Paludibaculum fermentans: one gene and its partner. The protein of the gene in region 1 interacts with the protein of each later gene in a pairwise test. Links are inferred from orthologs where the notes say so. Each region holds a gene or a part of one and is shown on either strand. Other genes may lie near its edges.

Region 1 (7,115 bases):
GCCCTGTGCCGCCAGGGATCCAGCAGCCGCAGGCCGCGTTTCTAAATGTCCAATCGTCCTCATAAGCCACTACGATCATACTCGCGGCGGTGGCAGCCCGCTGCTAGCCATTCAGAAGATCGCGATTGGATTCAGCGCCGACCCTGTGGCTCCAGGCACCGTCAACGGAGCCGCCGTCAACAGGAAGTCCCAGCGCTTCCGTTTGCGGCTCTCTCGGCTCAGTTCCTCCAGATCGACATTGTCGAGGATCGGGGTGCCCATCGCGACGATCACCAGCGTATGGACTGGCTGCTGGATGCCCTCCACCTGCGAGGGCCAGACGTCGGCGGACGCGTCGCTGCCCAGAACGGCGATATCGCGCTTGTGCAGCCACGCCACGCTCGACGCATGCAGGCCCGCACGCTCCGCCATCGACCACGGGCCCTTCTCCACGCGCCGTGCCCAACGGCCCGTCCGGATCAGGACGACGTCTCCGGGTTTCACCCGCAAGCCCGTCTTCTTTTCCCACGCGTCCAGGTCTTCCGGGAAGATCGCCGCGCCCGGCTCCAGATACGGCACGCCCTTCAACTCCGGCACGTCGATCAGGATCCCGCGCGCAAACAGCCCGTTCCTCGCGGCCTCAATCGAGAGCCGGGCCGCGCCCTTGCTGGTCACTTCCTTGGTGGAGAACCCGTTATAGCTGGACCCCTTGTACGAGAAGTGGCACAGCGCATCCAGGTGCGTGTGCATGATCCCGTGATGCACGATGCTGAAGGAGTCCCGGAAGATATCCGCGCCGGGCTGCTCCGAGGTTGTGATCATCTCGTGGACGAACGGCTTGGCGTTGTCAGGTGCCTTCTCCTTATCGGCATCGTGCGACAGCGAAACCGCTACGCCCTCGCGCACCAGTCTGGCCGCGGCCAGTCGGCTCGCCGGAGTGATCAGGTTCAGGGTGCCTGACTCATCCGACTTCCCCCACCGGCCCCAGTTCGACAGCTCTTTCATCCACCGCTCAAAATCTGCCGTTGTGGCCGGCCGGGTCTGTGCCTGCAGCCCAAGGGAGAACAGAAGGAGCACGACAAGCGCGTTTCGCATGGAACGGAAGTATACACCACGCTTTGCGCAACATCGTTATCCGGGCACGCACGAGAGCCCGGAGAAAGATCCCCTGCGGAAAGGGAGCCTCTCTGGTTCACCGCGAGTTAAAGTGGAGGCAATGCATAAATCATTCTTATTCGTTGCGCTCGCCGCCGTCCTGCCCTGGACCGCGGCCGCCCAGGACCAGAAGGCATTCCTCGGCCGCTGGGATATGACAGTTACGCCCGCCACCGGCAAAGCCTTTCCCCAGTGGATGGAACTCGTTGAAAAGGATGGCAAGATCGAAGGCCGTGTGCAGCCGCGCGGCGGCGGCTGGCGCCCCATTCTGGGTGCGAAGCTCGAATCCGGCAAGATGATCATCGCCGTCTCGGCGGCCGGCCGTGCACCCGCCATCAATTGGGAACTCACCTCGGCCGGAGCTGACAAGCTCACCGGCATCGAGAAGCGCGGCGAAACCGATGGGCCCGCCCTCGTCGGCCTCCGCGCGCCGAAACTCGACCGCCCCATGCCCAAGTCCTGGGCCAAGCCCGTGGCCCTCTTCAACGGCAAGGATCTCACCGGCTGGGAGCCCATCGGCAACGTCACCAACAATAAGTGGATCGCCCGCGACGGCGAACTCGTGAACGACAATCCCGAAGTGCCCGGCCAGCGCGGTCCCGGTGCGGCCAACCTCAAGACCACCGGCACCTACCAGGACTTCAAGCTGCACATCGAAGTGAATTGCCCCGAGCATGGCAACAGCGGCATCTACCTGCGCGGCCGCTACGAAGTCCAGGTCGGCACCGAAGGCGGCTCGCAGCCCGATCATGAGATGGGCGCCATCTACAGCCATTACCCGCCGCCGGCAGGCGCGGAACTTGGCCTGGGCAAGTGGACCTCCTACGACATCACCTTCGTCGGCCGCCACGTCACGGTGGTGCGCGACGGCAAGGTCTATCACAACAACGTCGAGATTCCCGGACCCACCGGCGGTGCGCTCGACAGCAACGAAGCCGAGCCCGGCCCCTTCTTCCTGCAGGGCGACCACCACGGCGTCATCCGCTACCGCAACATCACCATCTCCCTACCGAAGAAGTAACCGCGTGCTTCGCCCTTCCAGGGGAGAGGCATTGGAATGTACACCGAATGGCCGGGCCGCCCTTTCACGGGAGCTGCCCGGCCATTCTCCATTTTGAATCGTTGGCAACTCAGAACCTGTTACCCTACCTCGTAATGAAGCGAGTCCTGGGCGGAGTACTGGGTGTGGTTGCGCTGGGTTGTCTTCTCTGGACAGGAGAAGTCGCCATCGACGCCGTATTCAATCCCTGGGCTCATTCCGGCCTGGGGGTTTCGACTTTGACCGGCACCTGGGTGGGGGGCTACTCCGATCTCGATGGCCGGCAGCGCACCGCCTTCCTCGAGCTGCGGCGCAACATGACACCCGGCGGCCGCTACGAGGACGAGGACAGCCGGATCACTGGAGAACTCCACGTCTGCGGCTCTTCCGGCGCCAGTTACACCATCTCGGGAGACCCGCACGGCTGGCGCGGCACGGCGTTCTCCATCCGGCGCATGAACATCCAATCGCCCGCCAAGCCGCTGGGCTACTACTTTCATCATGCGGAAGGTACGTGGGCGGGAGACCGGATCACACTTAGCGTGAAACCTGCTTACTTCGACACGGATGGCGGCATGTTTGCCTCCGGGCCCCGCTTCCCGGGGCTGCGGAAAACAATGCAATTGGAGCTGCTGCGCGGCACGCGGGCAACCTTCGAACAGACTTGCTCCGCGACCCGGAAAGGTGCCCGCTGACCACCGGGATCCGGCAGGTTCCCACAACCATTCCTCACAGTCTGGGAGGCACCTTCAAAATGGACTTCGAAAACTTCTGGAAACCCATGATCACGCGGCAGTTCGGCGCCGCCCTAGGAATGCTGGAAGGCGCGATTCTGGCCTGCCCAGCCGGGCTCTGGGCGGAGGACGCGGGCCCTCCGGAATGGAAGACGCACGGCACCGTGGGCTTCTGGTATGTCGCCTACCACACGATCTTCTTCCTTGATTACCATGCCAATGGAGCCCAGGCTGGCTTCGAGCCCCCAGCGCCGTTTAATCTCAGTGAACTTGACCCCAAGGGCGTGTTGCCCAGCCGGCCATATACCAAGGAAGAACTCCTGGCATATCTGCACTACACGCGCCGGGCCCTGGCCGGATACATCGATCGGCTGACGGCCGAAGCCGCTGCCGGCCCGTGTGGCATTCCCATCTGGAAGATGAACAAGGCGGAACTCTTGATCCACAGCCTGCGCCACGTGCAGCACCATGCGGCCCAATTGAACCTGATGCTGCGCCAGTCGGCTGGTACTGCGGCGGCCTGGGTTTTCACCGCCGATGTGGACGCCCCGTAGCAGCCGGCACGGCTTGCCTCCAGCGCCCAGATTCGACCGGACCCGGCCCTTCTTCCTCGGCGCCGTGAACCGCCATGGCTCTTTGGCGAGCCCGGCAGGGGCCACAACCCGTCCGGCGGAGTCCGCGTCTAAATGCGCTCCAGCAGCGCGGTGAGGAACCGCCAGAACGGCTCCACCGACGAGATCTTCAGCCGCTCACTCGGGCTGTGGACATCCACGATATGCGGCCCGAACGAAATCATCTCCATGCCGGAGTGTTTCTCCCCAATCACGCCGCACTCCAGCCCCGCATGCATCGCGATCAGTTCCGGCACATGGCCCAGGACGTCGGTGTGCACCTCTTTCGCCAGGCGCACGATCTCGCTGCCCGGCTCAGGCTTCCAGCCGGGATACCCGCCCGTCTGCTCCGTCTGGAATCCGGCCAGCGCGAACACCGTGCTCACCATCCGCGCCGCCGCCAGCTTGCTGCTCAGGATCGGGCTGCGCTGGCTGGTTTCGAGCTCAACGACGGACTCCTTCAAACTGACGATTGCCAGGTTCGTGGAGGTCTGCACCAGCCCGGGCACGTCCGGACTCATCGCCAGCACACCATGATGCTGACTGGCCAGAAGCTCCGCCACGACGCGCGCCTCCGCATCCGCCAGCACCCGCGTCGGCTGCGACGCCGGCTCGGCCGAAATCCGCAGGCCCGCATCGAACGACCCCAGGTCCGACCGCAACGCGTCCTGCCACAACGTCAACGTAGCCCGGAGCTCGGCGATCCTGGCGGGATCCACCACGACAATGGCGGAGGCCTCGCGCGGGATCGCATTGCGCTTGCTGCCGCCCTGCAGGTCCGCCACCGCAATCGGACCACTGCCCAACAGCGCCTGCAGCACCTGGCCCAGGATCCGCACCGCGTTGCCGCGGCCCTTGTTGATGTCCAATCCGGAGTGGCCGCCCTGCAGCCCGGAGACCTTGATCCGCAGCGCCTCCCCTGCCGGAGCCGGCTGCAACTCCACCGTCCGCCACGCGACGGTATTCAGGCCGCCCGCGCAGCCGATGCACAGCGCACCCTCTTCCTCGCCATCGAGGTTCAGGAAGTACTTCGACTGCAACAGGCCGTTGGGAAACTCGGAAGCACCGGTCAACCCGCTCTCTTCGTCGATCGTGAACACAAACTCCAGCGGGCCATGCGCGACATCCGTACTCTCCATGACGGCCAGCGCCGCCGCGACCCCGACTCCGTTATCCGCCCCAAGAGTCGTGCCGGCCGCCTTCACCCAATCCCCGTCGAGCACCAGTTGGATCGGATCCGTATCGAAGTTGTGCGCCGTCCCTTCGTTCTTCTCGCAAACCATGTCCAGGTGGCCCTGCAGCGCCGCCATCGGAGCACCTTCCCGGCCTGGCCGCGCCGGTTTTCTCACCACGACATTGCCCACGGCATCCTGGATGACTTCGAGCCCGAGAGCCGCGGCCTGGGCGAGTACATACGCGCGCGCCGCCTGTTCCTTCTCAGATGCCCGGGGGATCGCCGAGAGCGCTTCAAAATGCCGCCAAAGGGCTTGTGGTTGCAGGTCCGCAAGAATAGAGGTCATAAAGGTTCGTTTCTCACTTCAACCCCTCCATCCTACAGCGGCCACGCAGCACATGGTGCAAGTTCGCGCCATCCGTGCGACGACATCCCACTTCTCACCGTCTACTGCGGCGCCTCGGCTTGGAAGACGATCTTCACAGCCGGAGGCGGCCAGTTCTGGACACCGGAAGCCGGCCAGATCGGCTTCACTAAGGGAGAGACCGCAATGGGCCGGCGTCCTCGCTCAGCCACAAGTTCCTGCAACGTCGCCGCCGCGCGTTCCAGTTCATCCAACTGGAACAGCGCCTCTACCCGGAGGTGGACCTTTCGCAGCGCAAACCGCTCCAGGATCTCCGGCAGAGTCACGATATCGCTGCCCCGCAATTCGATGGCTTGGATCACAGGCCGCTCGACGACGACGAAACGCACGACCGGTCCAGAGCGACTGTCCTCGAGCTCCCAGGCAACATAGGAGAAGCGGCCGGTGCGATTCAGGAACAGGGCATCGTTACGCAAAGACTCAATATCGAGGGGACCGCCGGCACGGGAGGCGATCAATACCCCCAGGGCGGACGGCGGAAAGCGCGTGGCGCCCCTGAACTCAATCCCAACGATAGTTGGCCCGGAGACCTTTGCCGGCCGAGACCCCGGAGGCTCGGGAACCGCCTCAAATGGACTGCGTTGCGGGGTGGCTGCCGCAGGCCCCTGTGGCATCGCCGCTTGAGCCGGGAAGCTCTGGACCCCTGACAGGCAGAGCCTCATCAACAACGCTAATACCGGGGTAAATGACCGCATGAGATCCATGCCCTCCCATCTGCGGAATTTCGATTTCCAGATATCGGATTGAGACTGCCTCCATTTCATCATATCCGCGTTCAAGCTGACCACGACTCCTGATGTGCGCCCTGGATCGGCAGGCGTCTGGCAACGCTGTTGAGCCGCGGGCCGAATCTGTATCCGAGCCGGCCTGATAAAAGTGAGAGAATATTCCTCTTGGGGCGGAACTAGCCGTTACTTTGGCGTAGTTTCCCGTTGGAGTAGAGCTCGATTCACGCTTCATTTCCGTCTTGCGGTTCAGGGGACGACTTCCCAGGCCGCGAGGCAAAAGGGTGTACTGCCGTGGTTGTTGCGTGCTCGTTCCATTGCCTCCCTGCTCTTTCGCTACTCCTCTTCGCCGCCTTCCAGCCCTTGCAGGCCGGCACGCCCGCTGACCGAACGATTCACCTTCTGCAGGAGAAATCCGGCCCGTCGCAGCAACAATACCCGATTGCCGGCCTCGGAGTGCTGCCGGGGGCAGCCAGCATTGCCGTCTCCGCCGCCGGCCGCCACATTCTGGTACTCACCGAAACCGGCGCCGTGTGGGCCTGGGGGGACAATCACCATGGGCAGCTCGGCACCGGAGATACGAAGGAGATCCCGGGCTGGCACCAGGTGCCCGGACTCGCCGGGATCGTCGAGGTGGCGGCCGGGGGCGGTCATTCTCTGGCGCTCGACCGCGACGGAACGGTATGGGCGTGGGGTGCGAATCTGTCGGGCCAGTTGGGCGACGGCACTCTGCTCAGCCGCTCTGTACCTGCGAGGGTCCCGGACCTCTCCCACATCACCTCCATCGCCGCCGGCGACGAGTGTAGCGCGGCGCGCGCCCGGGACGGCTCCGTGATGGTCTTCGGCGCCGATTGCAGCGGAGCGCCGTCACAATCGCTGCGGCTGCGGCCCACGCGCCTCGCAGGCCGCCCGCTGGACGGCGCGATCACGATCCAGGGCGGGCAGGTGCGGCCCGCGCCAGACCGGCAGGATGCGGTGCCATGGCCTGGCGCCCTCCAACTCGCTCGTCAGTTGCGCTGGGGGCCTTCCGGCTTCTCCCTCAACGAAAGCGGCTGGACAACCCAGCGCCATGCAGCCCAGGGCGCGGTGGCCGACCTCGCCGCCGGCTGGGCCGTGGCCTGGATTGAAGGGCCGCCCCTGGCCGCCTCCGCGTCCGCGCCGGTCGCGACTGCTGGCGCAACGCAGTCGGGAGTCCGGTCCGCCGCCGCGCCCGATCTCTCCATCGCTCTCACAGCCGGTGTGTCGTTCACAGTCACTCGCTTGGCCGGCTACGT
Region 2 (7,123 bases), 5.6 Mb from region 1 along the record:
CCTTCAGTTGGAACTTCGTATAGCCCTGGTCGCGGTAGACCTGGACCATCTTCGCCATCGCCTCCGGCGTGTCCTGCGAGATCGCTCGATACAGGGCGAAGTCCTCGCCAAAACGCCCCCCCAGCAGAACGGCGGCAGGCTGGCCGCTCACCTTCCCCAAAATGTCCCAGCAAGCCATGTCGAGCGCCGACTTCACATAGGGATGGCCGCGCATGGCCCGATCCATCGTCTGGTTGATCACCGCCAGTTGCGTGGGATCGCAGCCGATCAGGTGCGGCGCGAGCTCGGCAATGCCCGTGCGGGCGCCGGCCGCGTAAGCGGGCAGGTACGCCGGCCCCAGCGGACAGATCTCTCCAAAGCCGCTGATCCCTTCATCGGTTTGAATCTCCACCACGCTGGAGTCGAAGACCTCCACTGAGTTGCCGCCGGACCATTTGTAGCTCCCCTCGTGCAGGGGCAGCGCCACCTGGTACACCTTGATTTTCGTGATCAGCATTCAGCTATTATGCTCCTTCGTCGCGGGCCCCTTGCGATCCACGCCTATCTCTCTCCGAGCACCCCCAGCGCACTCTGCGCCGCCCGCCTCAGCACCTGGCCGGGTGACTCCATGGCCGCGGCCTCCTTCAGCAGGGGCAGTTGGCTCCGGTCTCCGCAACTCCCCATTGCCCGGAGCGCCTCCGCCTGCACGGCGTAGCTATCCTCAGCCCGGAAGCGCTCGGCCATCAGGCCGCAGTCCTTCAACGCCGCCAGTCTCTTGATCGCTGCCGCCCGGACCCCCGGTTTCGGGTCCTTCACACACTCCGAGAAGAAGGCCGCATTCCCCTCCAGTGCCTGCAGGGCCTCTCGCCGCACCGCCCAGAACGGGTCGCTATGCGCTGCCTTCCGCAGCGCCGCCTCGGCCCCCTTTCCTTTCAGTTGCGACGCGGCCCACATCCGGCCCATCGCATCGTCATGCTCCAGTTGGTACTCCAGCTCCTCCACCTCTTTCGGGAACTCCATCTCCATCAGCAGGTGATTGCCCTCGTCGAAGCGCACCAGCCGCGGTCTGGACGCGCAGGCGATTCGGAACACCTGCCGATCCCGCTTACCAATCTGCAGCCGCTCCACCTTCTTGCCGGAGCCCGTAGTCACCCCGATGTCCACCGGCGTGCTGAACAGCGGAGCCTGCTTCTGCACCACCGTGAGTTCCACCGCGCCCTCTCCCTCCAGCCACGCCCACCGCACCTCGAACACCGGGTGGCCGGCCTGGTAGATCCATTGCTCGAAGAACGAGTCCTGCACCTGCCCGGTCGCTTCACGGATGGCGATCAGCAGGTCGTGCGTATCGGCCGCCTGAAACGAGTGCTTCTTCAGGAAGTGCGCCGTGGCGCGTTGGAACTCCCGGTCGCCCATGCTCCACCGCAGCATATGCAGGACGGCCGCCCCCTTCTCATACGTGTGCCGGTCGAAGTTCTGGTTCGGCGTCGTCCAACGGTCGGAGACGATCGGCCTCCGGTACTTCGTTCTGGCCTCTTCCAGATACCGGTTCCTCTTCAACGCCAGGTTCAGCGCGCCCTCGTCCTCCCCCAGGGAATGCTTGGAATACAGGTACTCGCCATAGGTGGCGAAGCTCTCGTTGATCCAGGTTTCGCTCCACCCGCGCATCGTCACCAGGTCGCCCCACCATTGATGCGCCGCTTCGTGCGCCACCAGCCAATGGCTGGGATAGTCCTTGTCCGCCTTCTCGTCGTGGATCGTCCCGTCCGAAACGACGGTAGCCGAGGTGCTCTCCGCGCCGCCGCCGATGCCCGGAATCGTCACCTGATCGTACTTGGCCCACGGAAAAGGCACGCCATACTCGCGTTCGAAGAACTGAATGATCTCGCGCGTTCGGCCGAACGAACGCGTGGCATTCTTCTCGTCCTTGGGATAGACCCAGTAACTGATCGGCAGCGGTCCTCCGCCATCTGGCACCCGCACATACGGGCCGGCCGCCAGCACGAACAGGTACGTCGAGTGCGGCTGCTCCTGTGACCAGTGGAACGTGCGCGTGTTCCCGCTGCGTGTGGTCTCCAGCAGCCGGCCATTCGAGACCACCTCGTAATCGGCCCGCACCGTGGCAATGACCTCGGAGGTCGCCTTGTCGTTCGGCTGGTCGTTCGACGGAAACCAGTGACGCGCGCCCTCCGGAAATGAGAGCGTGTTGATCACCGCCGGATGCTCCTGAGTCTCGTCCTTGAAATTGAGTCCAAGGTCGTACTCCTTCTGCATGCCGTACTTCTCCGGATCCACCTTCACGCCGCGAGCTTCATAGGCAACCGTGAACGACACCGCCTCCCGATACTGGTAGGGCCGGGGCAGGTGCACGGCCAGCTTCCCCGGACCCTGCTCGAAGCGCAGCGGACCCTCCGCGTCCTTCACGCCCAGTACCGTGAACGTCTCTGCATCCAGTTCACAAAGCGTGAATGCGTCCTTCAGCGGCTGCAGGCTGATGCGGGTGGAGCCCTGAAAGGAGTGCGTCTTCTCATCCAGCCTCAGCTCGATGCGGTAATGCTGCACATCGTAGTCCCGGCTGCGTTCAAACTGCTGCGGCGGGTTGTCCGCAACCAGCGAAGCGGCCAGCACAAGCCAGGCCCGAATCACTGCGTCCTCTCCCTCAGCACTTTCTCGATGTCATCCGGGGTCGCCGGCATGAAGTCGGTGAAGTTCTCCACGCCCCCCGCCGTCACCACCACGACGTCTTCCATCCGGACATACAGCCGCTCTTCCGGGATCCACATCATCGGGTCGATGGAAAACACCTGCCCCACGGCCAGCGGGGCCTTGCGGTAGTCACCCACGTCGTGGACGGTCATCCCGACGGGATGCGAGAGATGGCCCCGGAAGGCCAGCATCCCGCGCGCGCCTTCGCGGTAGATCTCCTTGGAAACGGCCAGTGCCGCGACCAGCGGCGTCATCTCCGCCCTGGCGCCATTCATGACTTCATCCGCCGTCACGCCCGGGCGAATCCGTTTCAGCAGCGCATTCCGGTAGGCCAGGATGAACTCACACAGCGCCCGCTGGTCTTTGGTGTACTTGCCGTTCACGGGCCACATCCGCGTCACGTCGCTCGTGTAGTAACGGTAATCCGGAGCATAGTCCATCAGCACCAGGTCGCCATCCTTCAGCCTGCTGCCGTTGGACATATAGTGCCCCATGTAGGCATTGGTGCCGCCCGCGGTAATCGACGGGTAGCCCTCATACTTCGCGCCATTCGCCAGAAAGACCTGCCGCGCCGCCGCATCCAGTTCATACTCGAAGACGCCTTCCTTCGTATGGCGCATCGCCTCGATCAGGCCCAGCGCCGCGATCTTCGACGCCTGCCGGATGAGTTCAATCTCCCGCGTGCTCTTCACCAGCCGCAATTCGTCGAGAACCGGAGACAGGTCGCGAATCTCGAGCGACGGGAAGCGGGTTCTCAACAGGGAGAGGAACTGCGCCGACCTGGTCGGTCGACCATCCCAGGGGTCGGAGGCCACCTCGGCGGCGGCCTTCAGCAGTTCGTCGCGGCTCCCCATCACGCCCTGCAGCGGGCTCGAAGGCACATACAGCACTGGAGCCGGCAGCCGGATCTGCATGGAAGCGAGCTGCGGTGCCAGCGCCTCGACGCCCAGCACCGCATCGACGCCGGAAACCTGCTTCACCTCCTCGGCATCTTCCGGAGCCAGCACTTTGCCCTGATTGTTATCGCGAGCCACATTGCGGTGCGGGAGAAACGCCGTCGCTCTGCGCGTCCGGCCATCCAGCAGAAGGTAGGCGTGCGGCACCTCCAGCCCGGTCAGGTAATAGAAGTCATTAGCCTGCCGGAACACGCCAAACCCTTCAGGCAGCGCAGCCGCCTGCACAACGGCAACCGCCCGATGCCCAATCTGGTCGAAGACCTGTGCGCGCCGCGCCAGGAAGTCCGGAGGTCCAAAGTCAGCGGCGCAAAGCAGCGGTGCAAGAAAGAGCAGAAGTCCACGGGTCATGAAGTTTTCTACCACATTCCGCGGGCCCCGATGCGTGCCTGCACCCGTTGCCGCAACCGCCGCGCATCCAGGGCACGAGGAGGCCGCCGGCGAGTACGACGGAGTGATAAGGATCTCGCCGCTCGAGGTTCATCGAGCAGCGGGAGTTTTATGGTCCAGGAGTGTTAGTAGCCGCAAGTTCTAAGTGAGGGACTGCCTGGCCAATGAAGGCGAGAAATCGTCTTGCGGGATCAACCTGGTTCAACGTCCGCATAACTGGCTATTCGGAAGCCATTGGTAAACATTGCGCCGTCAGTGGGGATCCACTCCCCACCCGTCTTACATGTCACAACACACTCAGCCCCAATCCTCCGAGCCTCTTGACGATTGTCGATCGTCAAGGTAGTATTGTCGATCATCGAGGCATGATTGTCGATTGTCGAGGTATCACTATTGGCCAAATCATCCGATCTCATCCAGGGCACTCTGGATCTACTCATTCTCCAGACAATCGTCCGCGAGCCGATGCACGGTTGGGGCATCGCCAAGCGGATTCAACAGTTGTCCGACGACGTCCTGTCCGTCGGTCAGGGATCCTTGTATCCGGCGCTCCACCGCCTGGAACAACAGGGCTGGATTTCGGCCGAATGGAGAGACTCCGACCTCGGCCGCAGCGCGAAATTCTATTCGCTTACTCGCGAAGGCAGAAAACAACTCGCCACCGAACTGAATAGCTGGGCACGGCTCTCCTCCGCCGTCGCCCTGGTCATCCAGAGGGCCTAAGCAATGCGTCTCATCAGGATAATGCGTCAGCGGCTCCGCTCTCTCTTGCGTCACTCCCAGGCGGAGGACGATCTCCAACGGGAGCTCGACATTCACCTCGAACAGCTCACTAGGGAATACCGCTCTGCTGGAATGAGCGAACGCGATGCTGCCGATGCGGCCCGCCGTGCCTTCGGCGCCATAGTGGACACTGCCGAGCAGTGCCGCGATAACCGCCGTGTCCGTCTCGTGGAAGACATCGGCAAAGATCTCGTCTACGCCTCGCGCCTGCTCCTCAAATCGCCTGGCTTCACCGCCACGGCCGTGCTGTCGCTGGCCCTCGGCGTCGGCGCCAACACGGCGATTTTCGGCCTCGTCAAGCAGGTCATTCTCGACCTGCTGCCGGTCCGCGATCCTAACCAGATCGTCGCCATTACCAAAACTTCGATCCAACTTCCCGGACCTTCCAGCTCCTTCTCGAATCCCTTCCTGCGCGACCTTCAGTCCTCTGCCAACCTCCCGTTCGATGGCTTTCTGGGCTTCGATCGCCGCGACCAGATCGCCATGCTGGTCGATTCCGCCGCGGAACCCGTCTCGGCCGAATTCGTCACTGGCAACTACTTCGAACTTCTCGGAGTCCACCCCGCCCTCGGCCGCCAGTTCACCCCCGCCGACGATCAGGCGCCGGATGCCCAGCCTGTCGTCGTTTTGAGTCACAATTTCTGGCAGCGCCGTTTTGGTGCCGACCCCTCCGTTCTCAACCGGACGATTCACCTGAACAATCACCCCTTTACCGTAATCGGTGTCTCCGCACGCGGCTTCGCCGGCCTCGATCCAGGACACTCGCCCGACCTGCGAGTCACCATCAGCATGGTCTCCACCCTGGTCGAGTTCCCGGGACCACCCCCTCTCTCCAACCGGGGCAGCCGCTGGATTGAGGTTTTCGGGCGTCTGAAGCCGGGTGTGTCTGCCAACCGTGCTGCTGAATCGCTCATGCCCGTCCTGCTGCAGGATCACGACCTCGACCCGGGCCGGTCCCGTCGTACGGAGTATCGCGCCAAGGTACTGGCTTCCGAACGCCTGCACGTCACGCCGGCGGCCCAGGGAACGGGCGCGCAGAGACACACCTACGAGAGGGCGATCTGGGCGCTGGGCCTCATGGTCGCTGCCGTCCTCCTGCTCGCGTGCGTCAACGTCGCGCATCTCTTGCTGGCCAGAGCATCCGCTCGCGCGCATGAGTTCTCCATCCGCCTCGCGATCGGCGCCAGCCGCTTCCGCCTGGTCCGCCAACTGCTCACCGAAAGCCTTCTGCTCGGCGTCTTCAGTGGGGGCGCCGGCTTGCTGGTCGCCTACAGCCTCGGTCGAATCCTGGTCTCACTGGTCATCTCAGATCGGGAGCACTCCACCGTCGCCGTTGCTCCGGACGCCGCACTGCTCGCCTTCAACTTCGCCGTGGCTCTGGCCGCGAGCATCGCCTTTGGACTCGCGCCCGCCTTGCAGTCGTCGCGCTCCGTGCTCGCGCCCGGTCTGAAAGGCGCCCATTCGTACCACGTCGGCCGTCTCATGGGCAGAAAAGTCATGATCAGCCTTCAGGTGGCCATCTCGCTAATCTTATTGTCCGGCGCGGGCCTCTTCATGCGGTCCCTCGTCAACCTTCGCGGCATCGACCTCGGCTTTCGTACCGATAAGCTCTTGCAGGTGACTCTCAATCCGTCCACCTACGCGCCCGAGCGCCTGCCGGATTTCTACAACCAACTGGTGGAGCAAGTCCGTTCACTGCCTGGAGTTCGGGCGGCCGCTTTTGGGCGCCAGCGTCTCATCTCCAATGCAGCCTGGAAGAGTGGGATTGTCGTCCCGGGCTTCAATCCGCCAGAAGGGGACAACGGACCGAGTCGCGACGTCATCGGCAGCAAATACTTCTCTGCGTTGGGCATCCCCCTGATTGCCGGGCGCGAATTCACCGATGCCGACACTGCCGCGGCCCCCAAAGTCGCCATCGTCAATCAAGCCTTCGCCCAATTCTACTTCGGCAGCCGGAATCCTCTCGGCATGCGCATCGGCCCCGGCGGCGGCAAGCCCGACTACACCATCGTCGCCGTGTCCCGCAACGCCAAGTACCGGGAAATGCGCGAAGCCACTACCAGGTTCTGGTACGTGCCGTTCGCCCAACTCGGCAGCGACACCAGTAGTTTCCGCGCCCTCACCCTGTTCGTCCGGACGTCGTCCGACCCGGCATCCATGGCCAACAGTATCCGCGCCGCCGTGGGGCGCGTCGACAAGACGATCGCTCTCTTCGACATCAAGACCGTCGACGCGCAAATCGGAGACAATGTCCGGCTGGAGCGGGCCCTGGCGACCCTCTCGATCTTCTTCGGAATGGTGGCCGCGTTGCTCGC

Evidence for each region.
Region 2: the proteins of IRI77_RS00595 (region 1) and IRI77_RS22645 interact in binary tests that used the Escherichia coli proteins (3 or more experiments, as listed by UniProt). The link is inferred for Paludibaculum fermentans from one-to-one orthologs.

What each region holds. Positions count from the first base shown.
Region 1 is NZ_CP063849.1:158,325-165,439, forward strand. The notes cover bases 2,815-5,761. They hold IRI77_RS00595 (aminoacyl-histidine dipeptidase), read right to left. Parts: upstream 5,039-5,761; coding sequence 3,590-5,038; downstream 2,815-3,589. Other genes in these bases: IRI77_RS00585 (hypothetical protein), read left to right, coding at 2,815-2,868; IRI77_RS00590 (DinB family protein), read left to right, coding at 2,928-3,461; IRI77_RS00600 (hypothetical protein), read right to left, coding at 5,140-5,532. Outside these bases: IRI77_RS00575 (cyclase family protein), read right to left, coding at 112-1,074; IRI77_RS00580 (3-keto-disaccharide hydrolase), read left to right, coding at 1,196-2,155; more of IRI77_RS00585, read left to right, coding at 2,290-2,814; IRI77_RS00605 (RCC1 domain-containing protein), read left to right, coding at 6,136-7,115. UniProt on the Escherichia coli protein: Dipeptidase with broad substrate specificity. Requires dipeptide substrates with an unblocked N-terminus and the amino group in the alpha or beta position.
Region 2 is NZ_CP063849.1:5,753,131-5,760,253, reverse strand. The notes cover bases 1,803-4,757. They hold IRI77_RS22645 (aminopeptidase P N-terminal domain-containing protein), read right to left. Parts: upstream 3,987-4,757; coding sequence 2,619-3,986; downstream 1,803-2,618. Other genes in these bases: IRI77_RS22635 (ABC transporter permease), read left to right, coding at 4,752-4,757; IRI77_RS22640 (PadR family transcriptional regulator), read left to right, coding at 4,419-4,748; IRI77_RS22650 (M1 family metallopeptidase), read right to left, coding at 1,803-2,622. Also shown: IRI77_RS22655 (cis-3-hydroxy-L-proline dehydratase), read right to left, coding at 1-496; more of IRI77_RS22650, read right to left, coding at 541-1,802; more of IRI77_RS22635, read left to right, coding at 4,758-7,123.